2 regions of the Actinoplanes sp. CA-142083 genome follow, and region 1 is predicted to be linked to the other one. Evidence: riboswitches for the same ligand, from Rfam matches in the RefSeq annotation. Region 1 holds a riboswitch; the other holds the start of a gene.
What was found. Region 1 has a riboswitch for glycine ahead of gcvP (aminomethyl-transferring glycine dehydrogenase). Riboswitches for the same ligand answer to the same signal wherever they lie in the genome.

Region 1 (7,060 bases):
GCCGGTGCCCGACCTCCAGCGGCAATGGGCCCGCCTGCGCGAGCTGACCGACCGCCCCTTCGCGATCAACCACGTCACCCGCCCGTTCGACGAGAGCGCGTTCGCGGCCACCCTGGCCGCGCGCCCGGCGGCGATCTCGTTCCACCTCGGCGATCCCGGCGACCTGGTGGCCCGCGCGCACGACGCCGGGATCCGCTGGATCCAGCAGGTCATGGACGTCGAGCAGGCCCGCCAGGCGGTCCGCCGGCGGGTCGACGTCATCGTGGCGCAGGGCGGCGAGGCGGGCGGCCACAGCGGCTTCATCGGCACGATGGTCCTGGTGCCGCAGGTGGTGGACGTGGCCGGCGACATCCCGGTGGCCGCCGCCGGTGGCATCGCCGACGGGCGCGGCCTCGCCGCCGCGCTGGCCCTCGGCGCGCAGGGGGTCGCCATGGGCACGCGTTTCCTCGCGACGCCCGAGATGCGGATCAGTCCCGCGTGGAAGCGGATGATCGTCGAGGCCGACGCGGGCGACGCCGTCCAGGCCGAGGAGCTCGAAGTGCTGCTGCCGCCGTACAACCGGCCGCACTATCCGGCGCTCGGCCGGGTGCTACGCACCCCGTTCCTGGACGAGTGGTCGGGCCGCCCCGCCGAGCTCGCCGACCGGGCCGCGGAGCTGGCCCCGGTCCTCGTGCGCGAGGTGCTCGGAGGCGGCGGCCACGAGTATGTTCCGTTCGCCGGGCAGAGCGTCGGGTTGATCCACGAGGTGCGGCCGGCCGGCGACATCGTCCGCGAGACGGTGCGCGACGCTACCCCGAGGGCAGTTCGCGCGTGATCAGCCGCCGCCCCTCGTCGATGAAGCCGCGCCCACGGTAGATCTCGAACAGATGCGAAACGTCCGCCCCGTTCGGCGCGATGACGATCTCCAGCTGCGCGGCCCCGATCCCGGTGGCCCACCGGGCGGCGTCCTCGATCAGGTCGCCGGCCAGCCCGCGCCGCCGGGCCGCCGGCACGACGTAGAGATCCTCCAGCTCGGCGATCAGCCCGTTCTCCAGGCCGTAGGAGGACGTCGAGATCCCGAACGCGACGATCTCGCCGTCCTCCTCGACCACGGCGGCATGCGCGGCGTCGCTGACCAGCAGATGCCTGAGGTGCTTCGCCAGACGCGAGCGCGGCGTGGCGAAGCCGTCCTCGGCGTAGAAGGCGACCGCAAGCTCCAGAACCGCCTCGAAATCGTCGGCCCGTGCCGCCCGCAGCGTCATCAGACCGTGGCCAGACGCGAGGTGACGACCAGGTCGTGCAGGGCCGCGACGGCGTCGGGCGAGGGTGACGCGGGCAGCGGCGACGCGTCCCGGGCCTCCTCCAGCTCGGCGCGCAGCCGCGGCACCTCCCGATCGAGCAACTCGGCCACCCCATCGGGCAGCGGTGCGTGCTCCGCCGACCGCTTGGCCGCGATCAGATCGCGGACGTAAGGCAGCTCGTCGCCGAGCACGCGCAGGTCGGCGACCACCTCGCCGGTGCGCATCAGGTGGATGCCGGTGAGCAGCACCCGCAGCGTGTACAGCGCCGGCTTCAGCTCGCCGTTCTGCGTGTAGAGCCGTTCCTGGCCGGCCGCGAACCCCAGGTAGTGGTGGGCGTGCCCGCTCGTGACCAGCCCGGGCGCGAGGTCGACCAGCGCGGCGTGCGTCGGCGAGCTGACCACGACGAGCGGCGAGAGCAGCTGCTCCAGCACGTACCCGTTGCGGCTGTTCAGCAGGCGCGCGAACTTGGCCAGGTCGTGGCTCACCACGTCGAGCTCGACGCCGTCGCGCACACCGCCGGACTGCACGGTCTGGGGGCCGTTGACCAGCCCGAGCACTTCGGCGGCCGGCAGCAGGTGGCTCGCCCGCAGGTCGAGGTCGGAGTCGACCGACGCGAACCCGTAGAGGTGCGCGCCGCTGACCGTGGCGAAGACCAGGGGATAGGCCAGGGAATGGGCGATCTCCGCGGCCCACTCCGACACGTCGATGGTCATTCCAACCCCCTTTCCCGTACGCGATGAAGCAGTTGATCTATTTTGGCGGTGTCGGGAAGCTCGCGCAGCCGGGTTTCCGCCGCGGCCGCGGCCAGGTCGCGCTGGAGATCCTCGGACCAGGCGGTGACCTCGGGCCACGGGACCTCGCCGCGCTTGACCGCCAGCAGGCGCTCGCGATGGTCGCTCACGTCGAGCAGGATCTCGCCGGTGCGCAGCACGTGCGAGCCGGCCATCAGCAAGCGGATCATGTGCATGGCCTGCTTGTGGTTGGTCTCGCCGGTGCGGTCGCGGCGCGTGTCGACCCGGGCGAGCTGGTCCCGGGCGTACGCGCCATAGGTCGTCGCCACCCGGCGTGACAGGAACGCCTGGCGCAACCCGCGCAACTCCTCGCCGTCGGGGGTGATCCGCTCGATCAGCGGGGACCACAGCACTTCCAGGACCGTCGGGTTGGCCTGCAGCGCGAGCACGCAGAACCGCTCGATCTCCCACGAGAACTGCTCGGGAAGCGGGCCGTCGAGGTGGGTGGGCGGCTTCGAGAGGCTCCAGAACAGGCGGGTGGGCGCGGCGAACACGCCCCGGCGGTCGTGGTCGGAGCCCGGGCCGTCGAGGCCGTAGGCGCGGGATCCGACCACGACGCCGAGGATCGTGTGGTCCGGCACGAGGTCAGAGATCGAGCACCGTCGCGTCGATCTCGCCCAGCTCCTCGGCGGTGAGCACGAGGTTCCTGGTGGCGGCGATGTTGTTCTCCAGCTGCTCGACGCTGCTCGCGCCGATGATGAGGCTGGTCATCCGCTCGTCGCGCAGCGCCCACGCCAGGGCCATCTGCGCCAGGGACTGGCCGCGGCGCTTGGCGATGTCGTTGAGCGAGTGGATGCGGGCCATCGTCTTGTTGTCGAGGTCGCTCTCGTTGAGGAAGACGCTGGTGCGCACCCGCGAGTCGTCCGGCACCCCGCCCAGGTAGCGGTCGGTGAGCAGGCCCTGCTGCAGCGGGCTGTAGGCGATGCAGCCGGCGCCGGCCTCCTCCAGGGTGTCGAGCAGGTTGTCGCGCTCGATCCAGCGGTTCAGGATCGAGTACGACGGCTGGTGGATCAGCAGCGGCGTGCCCAGCTCGCGCAGGATCGCGGCGATGCGGGCGGTCTGCTCCGCGTTGTAGTTGCTGATGCCGGCGTACAGCGCCTTGCCGGCGCGGACCACGGCGTCCAGCGCGGAGGCGGTCTCCTCGAGCGGGGTGTCCGGGTCGGGCCGGTGGTGGTAGAAGATGTCGACGTAGTCGAGGCCGAGCCGCTTCAGCGACTGGTCGAGGGAGCTGACCAGGTATTTCCGGCTGCCCCACTCGCCGTAGGGGCCTTCCCACATGTGGTAGCCGGCCTTGGTCGAGATGATGATCTCGTCGCGGTAAGGCTTGAGGTCGCTTTTCAACAGCCGGCCGAAGTTGCTCTCCGCGCTGCCCGGCGGGGGACCGTAGTTGTTGGCGAGGTCGAAGTGCGTGACGCCCAGGTCGAAGGCGCGGCGGACGATGTCGCGCTGCCGGTCGAGCGGGCGGCCGTCGCCGAAGTTGTGCCACAGGCCGAGCGAGACCGCCGGCAGTTTGAGGCCGCTGCGGCCGGTCCGCCGGTAAGTCATGGAGTCGTAGCGGGTGTCCGCGGGGGTGTAGGTCACATGCACACCCTAGGGATACGCGGTTGAAACGTGATCACTGGTAGCTTGGTCGGCAGCCACGCGGGAGAGTTCACGGGCTTTTCTTAAAGCCTTGGTGGCGCCGAAGGGGCAAATCCTCCCCGGAACCTCTCAGGCAAACGGACCGCGTGGGCAAGCGACTCTGAAGTACCCGTGTGGGTATGACAGAGGGGGAGGCCGCATTGTCGACCTCCCGCTTCGCTAGGAGCCGCCGTCATGACGTTCGCAGCCCGGCACATCGGCCCGGACCCCGACGAGCAGACCCACATGCTCAAGACCATCGGCTATCCGTCGCTGGACGCGCTGATGGACGCCGCCATCCCGGAGGTGATCCGGTGGCACGGCGAGCTCGACCTGCCCCCGGCCGCCTCCGAGGAGGAGACGATCGCCGAGCTGCGGTCGATCGCGGCGAAGAACACGGTGGCGACCCCGATGATCGGGCTCGGCTACCACGGCACCTTCACCCCCGCGGTGATCAAGCGGAACGTGCTGGAGAACCCGGCCTGGTACACGGCCTACACGCCGTACCAGCCGGAGATCAGCCAGGGCCGGCTCGAGGCGCTGCTCAACTTCCAGACCATGGTCACCGACCTCACCGGGCTGACCACGGCCAACGCCTCGATGCTCGACGAGGGCACCGCGGTCGCCGAGGCGATGACTTTGGCGCGACGAGCTTCAAAATCCAAGTCTTCCGTGTACGTCGTGGACGCCGACACGCTTCCGCAGACGCTGGCCGTGCTGCGCACTCGGGCCGAGCCGCTCGGGATCACGCTCGAGCTGGTGGACCTGGACGGCGACTCGCCGTTGCCGGCGGAATATTTCGGACTTCACTTGCAGTACCCGGGTGTTTCCGGCGCGGTTCGGGACCACTCGGCGTTGATCTCCGCCGCCCACTCCGTCGGTGCGCTGGTCACGGTGGCGGCCGACCTGCTGGCGCTGACGCTGCTGCGGGCGCCGGGGGAGATCGGGGCCGACATCGCGGCCGGGACCACGCAGCGCTTCGGGGTGCCGCTCGGCTTCGGCGGGCCGCACGCCGGCTACCTCGCGGTGCGGGCCGGGCTGGAGCGGTCGCTTCCCGGAAGACTCGTGGGTGTGTCCAAGGACGCGGACGGCGCTCCCGCGTACCGGCTGGCCCTGCAGACCCGCGAGCAGCACATCCGGCGGGAGAAGGCGACCAGCAACATCTGTACGGCTCAGGTGCTGCTCGCCGTGATGGCCAGCATGTACGCCGTGTACCACGGGCCGGACGGGCTTCGGCGGATCGCCAAACGCGTACACGATCATGCTTTGACCCTGGCCGGCAGCCTTGCCGCCGGTGGCGTCGAGGTCGCTCACGACGCCTTCTTCGACACGGTGACGGCCGTCGTCCCCGGGCGAGCTTTTGAGATCGTGGAGGCCGCCGCGGCTTCGGGGATCGACCTGCGGCTGGTCTCCTCGGACCGGGTGTCGATCTCCTGCGACGAGACGACGACCCCTTCGCACATCGCGGGCGTGCTGTCGGCCTTCGGAGTGCCGGTGTCGGCCCCGGCCGCGTGCGGCGCCGTGCCGCTGGGCCGGACCAGCACCTACCTGACCCACCCGGTGTTCAACACCCACCACTCCGAGACGAGCATGCTGCGCTACCTGCGCAAGCTCTCCGACCGCGACTACGCGCTCGACCGGGGCATGATCCCGCTCGGCTCGTGCACGATGAAGCTCAATGCCACCACCGAGATGGAAGCGGTGACCTGGCCCGCTTTCGCCGACATCCACCCGTACGCCCCGGCGTCGCAGACGGTCGGCTACGAGCACCTGGTCAGCCAGCTCGAGACCTGGCTGGCGGAGATCACCGGGTACGACGCGGTCAGCGTGCAGCCCAACGCCGGCTCGCAGGGTGAGCTGGCCGGCCTGCTCGCCATCCGCGGCTACCACCGCTCCCGCGGCGAGGCGCACCGCGACGTGTGCCTGATCCCGTCCAGCGCGCACGGCACCAATGCGGCCAGCGCGGTCATGGCCGGCATGCGGGTGGTGGTCGTGGCCTGCGACGACCTCGGCAACGTGGACATGTCGGACCTTTCTCTTAAAATCGAAACGCACGCCGCTTCGCTCGCCGCGATCATGGTGACCTACCCGTCGACCCACGGCGTCTACGAGACGTCGATCGCCGACCTGTGCGCCCAGGTGCACGAGGCCGGCGGCCAGGTCTACGTCGACGGCGCGAACCTCAACGCGCTGGTCGGATACTCCCGGCCCGGCAAGTTCGGCGCCGACGTGTCCCACCTGAACCTGCACAAGACCTTCTGCATCCCGCACGGCGGCGGCGGTCCCGGCGTCGGCCCGGTGGCGGTGCGCGCGCACCTGTCGGCGTTCCTGCCGGGGAACCCGCTGCTGCCCGGCGAGCACCACGCGGTGTCGGCGGCCCCGCACGGCTCGGCCGGGATCCTGCCGATCTCGTGGGCCTACCTGCGGATGATGGGCCCCGACGGCCTCGCCGCGGCGACCGGCGCGGCGGTGCTGGCGGCCAACTACGTGGCGTCGCGGCTGCGCGAGCACTACCCGGTGCTGTACGCCGGCAACAACGGCCTGGTCGCCCACGAGTGCATCCTCGACCTGCGGCCCATCACCAAGGCGACCGGCGTCTCGGTCGACGACGTGGCCAAGCGCCTGATCGACTACGGCTTCCACGCGCCGACCATGTCGTTCCCGGTGGCCGGCACGCTGATGGTCGAGCCGACCGAGAGCGAGGACCTCGCCGAGCTCGACCGCTTCGTCGAGGCGATGATCGCCATCAAGGCGGAGATCGACCAGGTGGCCGCCGGCGTGTGGCCGGTCGCGGACAGCCCGCTGTCCAACGCCCCGCACACGGCCTCGTCGGTCACCGCCGACGAATGGGACCACCCGTACTCACGGTCGCTCGCCGCGTACCCGGCCGGGGTCGACCGCACGGCCAAGTATTGGCCGCCGGTCCGGCGCATCGACGGCGCCTACGGCGACCGGAACCTCGTCTGTTCGTGCCCCTCACCGGAGGCGTTCGAAGACTGAGGTTTCGCTTAAGGGCGCGGATCTTCGGATCCGCGCCCTTTGTTGTTCCTGTGCACTCGCTGTATATCGCGTCGTGCCAAATTACGGGTATATGTAGGCATTCGCGATGTCGTTCGGGAACTGAGGGTAGGCAAAGCTGATCATTACGGAAGCGACAACTCCGCATACGCAGAGTGGTATTTCGCCGGACCTGCCATCGCCGATCGGGTGAACCTGGGTGGCCGTTCGGCCAATGTTTCGCACCGGCAGTCCGTCGGGTGGCTCGCCCGTCGCGGCAGTCTTCGGGGGTAGGCGCCGTCACAGAAAATGGAAATGATTCGTGTTCACGCACCGTGACGGCCCTGGCAGGACGCCGGAGAGCCCGGCGAC
Region 2 (7,060 bases), 470 kb from region 1:
TGAAGGTTCGTAGCTCTTCATCGGCAGGGCGGGCCGGGACTTGAACCCTGTAGCACTTGTTATAGTTGAGATAGAACAAGTAAGGTTGCTACATGCTCTGGAGGATCGACCCGGCCGGCGACGACGCGCTGTATGCGCAGCTCGTCGCGCAGGTGCACCTGGCCGTCGCACGCGGCGACCTGGCTACCGGCGACCGGTTGCCGGCCGCGCGCGAGCTGGCCGGCTCGCTCGATCTCAACGTCCACACCGTGCTCAAGGCGTATCAGCGGTTGCGCGACGAGGGCCTGATCGAGCTCCGCCGCGGGCGGGGCGCCGTGGTCACCGCCCGGGCCGCCGCCGGCCTGCCGCCGGTCGAGAAGGCGCTCGCCGCCCTCGTCCAGGCGGCGCGGGCGGCCAACCTGTCCGCCGAGACAACGGCCGTACTGGTCAAGGAGGCAATGAGCCGATGACGAACTCGAGCGCCCGGAAGGTCGTGCTGTGGTCCTCGCTGACCGCGCTGGTCCTCGTCGCCGTCGCGGCGGTCGTCGTGTGGTCCTGGCGCGACGACCTGCCCGATCCCGTCGCCTCGCACTGGGGCGCGGGGTCCGCACCTGACGGGTTCACGTCGCTGGGAGCGTTCGTGCTCGGCGTGGTGGTCATGGTGGTCGTGTTGTGCGCCCTGTTCGGCGTGATCGGCTGGCACTGGGGCAGTTCGGCGGTGACCCGCCGGATGGTCGCGGCGTCGTCCGTGTGGATCGGCGGGTTCGGGGCGAGCCTGCTGCTGTTCCTCCTCGGCGCCCAGCGCGGGCTGGCGGACGCGGCCCAGGCGACGCTGCCGGGCTGGACGCTCGCCGTCACGATCGTCCTCCCGCTGCTCCCGGCGATCGTCGCGGCCCTGCTCGTGCGCGGCGACCGGCACGACCCGGCCACCACCCCGGTGGCGGCGGACGCCGCCCGGATCGCCCTGTCCGGCGGCGAGCGCGCCGTCTGGATCCGGCGGGCCGACGGCGGTACCGGCCTGGTCGTGGGCGCCATCGCGATCGCCGGCCTGGTGCTGCTCGCCGTGGCGCTGCGGCAGTGGGCGCTGCTGATCGTGCCCGTCCTGCTGGCGGTGGTGTTCGCAGCCATGTTCGGCTTCACCGTGCGGGTCGACGCCACCGGCCTGACGGTGCGCTCGCTGGTGGGCTGGCCCGGCACCCACGTCCCGGCCGACGAGGTCGAGCGGGCCTCGGTCACCGAGGTGCGCCCGATCCGTCAGTTCGGCGGCTGGGGCTGGCGCGTGGGACGGGGCGGCCGGGTCGGTGTCGTGCTGCGAGCGGGCAACGCCCTGCTGGTCGAGCGGACCGGGGGCCGCTCGCTGGTCGTCACCGTCGACGACGCCGCCACCGGCGCCGCCCTGCTCAACACCCTGGCCGACCGGGCGAGGTCGTGAGCCGTCCTCAGCACTCGACGACGGTGACGGCCAGGCCGCCCAGCGACGTCTCCTTGTACTTGGTCGACATGTCGCGGCCGGTGTCGCGCATCGTGCGGATCGCGGTGTCGAGGCTGACGCGGTGGCTGCCGTCGCCGCGCAGGGCGAGGCGGGCCGCGTTGATGGCCTTGACGCCGGCGATGGCGTTGCGCTCGATGCACGGCACCTGCACGAGGCCGCCGACCGGGTCGCAGGTCAGCCCGAGGCTGTGCTCGAGGGCGATCTCGGCCGCGTTCTCGACCTGCGAGGGCGTACCCCCGAGAACCTCGCACAGACCCGCCGCCGCCATCGCGGCCGCGGAACCCACCTCGCCCTGACACCCGACCTCGGCGCCGGAGATCGAGGCGGCGCCCTTGATGAGGATCCCGACCGCGGCCGCCGTGAGCAGGAAGCGCACCACGCCGTCGTCGCCCGAGCCGGGCACGAAACGCCGGTAGTAGTGCAGCACCGCGGGGATGATGCCGGCCGCGCCGTTCGTCGGGGCGGTCACCACCCGGCCGCCGGCCGCGTTCTCCTCGTTGACCGCGAGGGCGTAGAGGTTCACCCAGTCGATCACGTGCAGGGGATCGTCCGCGTCGGGCCGTACGACCAGATCACGCCACAGAGCCGGCGCCCGGCGACGGACCTCGAGCCCACCCGGCAGGATGCCCTCGGCCTGCAGGCCGCGCTCGACGCAGCCGCGCATCACCCGCCAGATCCGCAGAAGCCCCTCGCGGATCTCCTCGTCGGTACGCCACGCCCGCTCGTTCACCCGCATGATTCCGGAAATGTCGGTTTGGTGCGACGAGCACAATGCGAGCAGCTCATCGCCGGAAGAGAACGGCAACGGCAAAGCGGTCAGATCGGTAGCGAGCCCCTCCCCTTCCTCCACGACAAATCCGCCACCCACGGAATAGAAAGTGCGTTCCGCCAGAAGGACCCCGTCAGCCGTCCAAGCCGTGAAAGTCATCCCATTCGGGTGGAAAGGCAGACTCCGCCGCCCATCAAGGAGCACTTCGACCGGAACCGCTCGCTCGCCGGCCAGCAACACGTTCCCGCTCGCCTGAATTGCCGCGACCCGGGCCGCGACCGTGGAGGTGTCGACGGTCGCCGGGTCCTCGCCCTCGAGCCCGAGCAACACCGCGGCATCCGAGTGATGGCCGCGCCCGGTCGCTCCCAGAGAGCCGAGAAGCTCCACGCGGAGACGGCCCGCCTTGGGCACCTCGGCGGCGAAACGGCGGGCGGCCCGCATCGGCCCCACGGTGTGCGAGGACGACGGGCCGATCCCGATGGAGTAGAGGTCGAAGGCGCTGACCGGCACGAAAGGCTCCCCTGTCGAGGGTGGCCTCCCCGCTCTGTCATGGGTACCTGAGAGCTTCACCGCCTCTGGTTCGAGGCGGTTTGCACCGTGGGTGCGGGACCACGTCGTCCCGGCTTTCCAGAGGCGCCTGCCATGCGGCGGTATCGGGGCCTGAGAGATTCCCGGGGAGGGTTTGCTCCTTCGGCGCCCCGGTGGCGGCCGGGGACTCTCCCGCCGTGGTTCGTACGGCGCGATCTTCGGTTGTGCTCCCGAGGGTACAGCCGCCGGCGCGCGCGTCAACCCGCTCAGTCCGGCGCGGAGGCTGCCGAAAGGGGAAAAGGAGGCGAACATGACATTTGTACGACGACTGCGGCTCGGCGCGCGCCTTGGGGCATGTTTCGCCGTCGTCCTGGTGCTGCTCGGCGTGGTGGTGGCGATCGCCGTGGTCGCCCTGCAGCGCCAGTCCGACTCGACCGCCAAGGTGCGCGACCTGCAGGTGCTGCGCAAACAGGTCGACGAGCAGAAGTACTACGACGCGGACATCTCGGGCTGGCAGCTCGCGTACGCCTGGGACGTCTACCGCCTGAACCCGCAGAAGGCGGTCGACCCGAAGTCGGACAACCGGGCCGGCTACCTGGCCGACGTCGAGCTGCTCAAGACGCTGCTCGACGAGACCCGCACCGACCTGATGACCGGCGAGGAGAAGACCATCTTCGCCGACCTCCAGCAGCAGTGGGTGTCGTACTTCGACTACGACGACCAGATCTCCGGCGCGTTCGGGAAGGGCCAGGTCGAGCAGGGCAACGCGCTGATCCTCGGGCCGAGCTACGAGATCTACTACAAGATCGTCGAGGGCACGAACAAGCTGGTCACGTCCGTCGCGACCCGGGCCGAGGCGACCACCCGGTCGGCCCAGAGCTCGGCGGCGGCCGCCCGCGACGCCACGCTGATCGCCTTCGCGGTGGCCGTGATCGCCGCGATCCTGCTCACCGCGGTCGTCACCCGCAGCGTGGTGCGGCCCGCCGGCCGCGTCATGGTCGCGCTGCGGAGCATCGCTTCCGGCGATTTGGGCGTACGCCTGAACGACAGCGGAAGCGACGAGTTGTCGGACATGGCTCGTGCCGTCGACACGGCGGCCGAGGGCGTGCGCGCCACGATCGTCGAGATCAGCGACGACGCCCGCGACCTGGCCGTCGCCGCGGACACCATGTACCGGGTCAGCGGCCAGATCGACGGCGCGGTCAACACCGCCTACTCCGAGGCGGACCGCGTCGCCGGGACCGCGGGCGGCGTCTCCGGGAACGTGCAGACCGTCGCCGCCGGCGCCGAGCAGATGGGCGCCTCGATCTCCGAGATCTCCCGCAACGCGGCCGACGCGGCCGGGGTCGCCTCCGGCGCGGTCACCGCCGCCCGCGACACCAGCGCCACCATCAACCGGCTCGGCGAGTCGTCGGAGCAGATCGGCGCGGTCGTCACCACGATCCAGGCGATCGCCGCGCAGACCAACCTCCTCGCGCTCAACGCGACCATCGAGGCGGCCCGCGCCGGCGAGCTGGGCAAGGGCTTCGCGGTGGTGGCCAGCGAGGTGAAGGACCTGGCGCAGGAGACGGCCCGGGCCACCGAGGAGATCGCCCAGCGGATCCAGTCGATCCAGCACGAGACCGGCGAGGCGGTCACCGCGATCGACGGGATCAGCCAGATCATCCAGCAGATCAGCGACTACCAGACGACGATCGCCTCCGCGGTCGAGCAGCAGAGCGCGACCACGGCCGAGATGAACCGCGGCGTCACCGAGGCGGCCGACGGCGCGAGCGCCATCGCACAGGGCATCTCCTCGGTGGCGCAGTCCACCGCGAGCAGCCGGGACGCGGTCGGCGAGGCGACCCGCGCGGCCGGCGACATGCACGCCCTGGCGGCCCGCCTGCGCACGGCGGTCGACCGCTTCACGGTGTGAGATATTCCTACATAGCAGATAGGGATGCTATGCTCGGCGCCTCTCCCCGGACCCAGGCGAGGCGCCACGTGACGACTTTGACCGAACAGGCCGCCGAGCTGCTCGTCGCCGGCCGCGCTTTCGACCCCGCCCCGCCCGGCTTCGTGGGCGCCGCCGTCGACGTGCCGCTGGCCGCTCCCGGCCTGCCGCCGGCCTCCGCCAGGCAGCTCGCCGCCCGCCCGGCGCTGCGGCACGGCTTCGTCACCGCGCGCTCGCCGCGCCTGGCGGTGGTGAGCGGCCCGCCGTCGCCGGGCCTGACGGCGTCGCTGTCCCGCATGACCGATGACCTGCGCGCGGCCCGCCCGCTGCTCGGCGTCTTCACCGCGCCCGGCGGCCGGGCCGGCGGCATCCGGGTAGGGCTGGAGGCCGGCCTGGAGGGTGGCGGCCCGCTGGGCCTTCCCCGCCGGTGGGCCCTCGCCCACAAGCTCGCGCCCGTGCTGGCCGCCGCCTTCGCCAACGCGCCGGGCGCCGGTTGGCGCAGCGTCCGCCAGGCGGCCCGCCGCGACCTGCCGGTGGTTCCGGCCGGCGATCCGCGTGCGGCCTGGACCGCGTACGTGCTGGACACGCCCACCACCGACGGCCGGAGCCTCCGCCGGCGGTTCCGCGCCGGGGAGCATCCCACCGCGGCGGACCTCGTGCGTCACCTGGAGTCGCTGCGCCCGCCGGTCGCCGCCCGCGGCCACCTCGAGCTGGACGTGGCCGACACCCAGCCCGGCGACGGATGGCGCCTGCCGATCGCCGTCGTGGCCGTCCTGCTCGACGACGCCAAGGCCGCCCTCGACGCCGAGGCCGCCACCGCACAGCTGCCCACCGAGCCCCGCCTGTGGGAGCGAGCGGCCCGCGACTCCCTGACGGACCCGGTCCTTGCCGCCGCGGCCCGCGACTGCTTCCTCGCGGCCTACGCGGCGCTGGCCCGCCAGGGCGCCACCCGCTCGCTGCGCGACGCCCTCGCCGGCTACACCGAGCGCTACGTCCTGCGCGGCCGCACCCCCGCCGACGACATCCTCGACCGCCTGGCCGCCCGCCCCTGACCCTCAGCCCCTCTTGGTGAGGAGTTCGAGCAGACCCAGGGCGTGGGCGTTGGCCAGCGCCCCGGCCCGGTTCCTCGCGTTCAGCTTGCGGAAGAGCCGCGCCTGAGTGTTCTCCACGGTCTTCTCCGCGATGCCGAGCGACCTCGCCGTCTGCCGCACGGTGTCGCCGCGCGCGATGGAGCACAGGATGTCGGCCTCCCGCACGGTCAGCTCCGGCAGACCCTCGGCCGCCCCGAAGACGGGCACCGGGCAGACGGCCACCCCCGGCGCGGGACGCCCGGCCAGGCCGAGCGTGACGGCCCGGGCGGCCAGCAGGCCCTGGCTGGAGACGGCCAGCTTCTGATAGATCCGGCGCTTGTGATTCTCCACCACCCGGGTGCCGAGGCCGAGCAGGCAGGCGATCCGGGCGACCGGGTGGCCGGCCGCGAGCAACGCCACGATGTCCTGCTCGCAGTCGGTCAGCTCGGCCGGCGTGCCGCTCGCCGCGACGGCGGTCCGGTCCAGCGGGCGCAGGGCCGCCCAGTGCTGTGCCAGCACCCGCAGAAGCGCGTCCAGGCCGTGCGAGGAGGGAATCAGCGAGTCCACCCCGGCCCGCCGGGCCACGGAAACGTCGAGGCGGGTCAGCTCGCGATAGATCAGCACCAGCCGGGTGCGGGAGCAGTGGGCCCGCACCGCCGCGAGCGCCGAGATGGGCCGGTACATCACCTCGTCGTCGGCGCAGCACAGCACCAGTTCCGGCGCCCGGAGGCGGCACAGCGACAGCAGGTCGGCCGGGTCGGCGACGTCGCCGATCACCTCGAACTCGGGGCGGGCCGACACCACGGTCGCGAGCACGTCGCGGAACAGCCGTGGGGCGCCACAGATCGCAACGGGCACCGGCTCAGCGGTTGACGTTTCCACCGCAGCCTCCCGGGTGGGGAGCGCGCAACTTAACCGGGTTACTACATAGACCACTGTGATTGTTCGCGCTTTCCCCAGGTTTGCAAGCCACTAGGGGGTTCCTGCACCTCCGCGCCGTCGGTTCTTGCAGATGCAGCACCTCAGAGGTCGGCCGCAATAGTCCGCAACGTGACATTTGCTGGACCGCATTCAATTGATAAACCGGTTCATTCCCGCACGGAGTCTTAGGGGAAAAACGTTGATGGCCGTCTATTGACCGCCGATCTGGAACGCTACAAGTATTGGCCCCGAGCGCGCGCTTCCCGCAATTCGTGTCACCTGTGGGAGGAGAAATGAGTTCGGTCCGAAGAAATGCTCCCAAGCCGCTCGCCGTCACCATTGTCGCGACCGTGGTCGCGGCCGGCCTC

Region 2: linked by a shared signal. The riboswitch ahead of ACQPZX_RS22165 (L-serine ammonia-lyase) and the one ahead of gcvP (aminomethyl-transferring glycine dehydrogenase) in region 1 are both predicted to bind glycine.

The regions. Positions count from the first base shown of each region.
Region 1 is NZ_CP192076.1:5,305,061-5,312,120, forward strand. Features, by position in the region: gene ACQPZX_RS24285 (NAD(P)H-dependent flavin oxidoreductase) at 1-814, shown strand, start outside; gene ACQPZX_RS24290 (GNAT family N-acetyltransferase) at 789-1,241, opposite strand; gene ACQPZX_RS24295 (nucleotidyltransferase domain-containing protein) at 1,241-1,993, opposite strand; gene ACQPZX_RS24300 (nucleotidyltransferase domain-containing protein) at 1,990-2,664, opposite strand; gene mgrA (L-glyceraldehyde 3-phosphate reductase) at 2,657-3,616, opposite strand; glycine riboswitch at 3,704-3,807, shown strand; gene gcvP (aminomethyl-transferring glycine dehydrogenase) at 3,887-6,691, shown strand.
Region 2 is NZ_CP192076.1:4,838,565-4,845,624, reverse strand. Features, by position in the region: gene ACQPZX_RS22175 (GntR family transcriptional regulator) at 93-449, shown strand; gene ACQPZX_RS22170 (hypothetical protein) at 446-1,411, shown strand; gene ACQPZX_RS22165 (L-serine ammonia-lyase) at 1,419-2,750, opposite strand; glycine riboswitch at 2,879-2,973, opposite strand; gene ACQPZX_RS22160 (methyl-accepting chemotaxis protein) at 3,142-4,683, shown strand; gene ACQPZX_RS22155 (glutamate-cysteine ligase family protein) at 4,752-5,753, shown strand; gene ACQPZX_RS22150 (response regulator transcription factor) at 5,757-6,653, opposite strand; gene ACQPZX_RS22145 (peroxidase family protein) at 6,986-7,060, shown strand, end outside.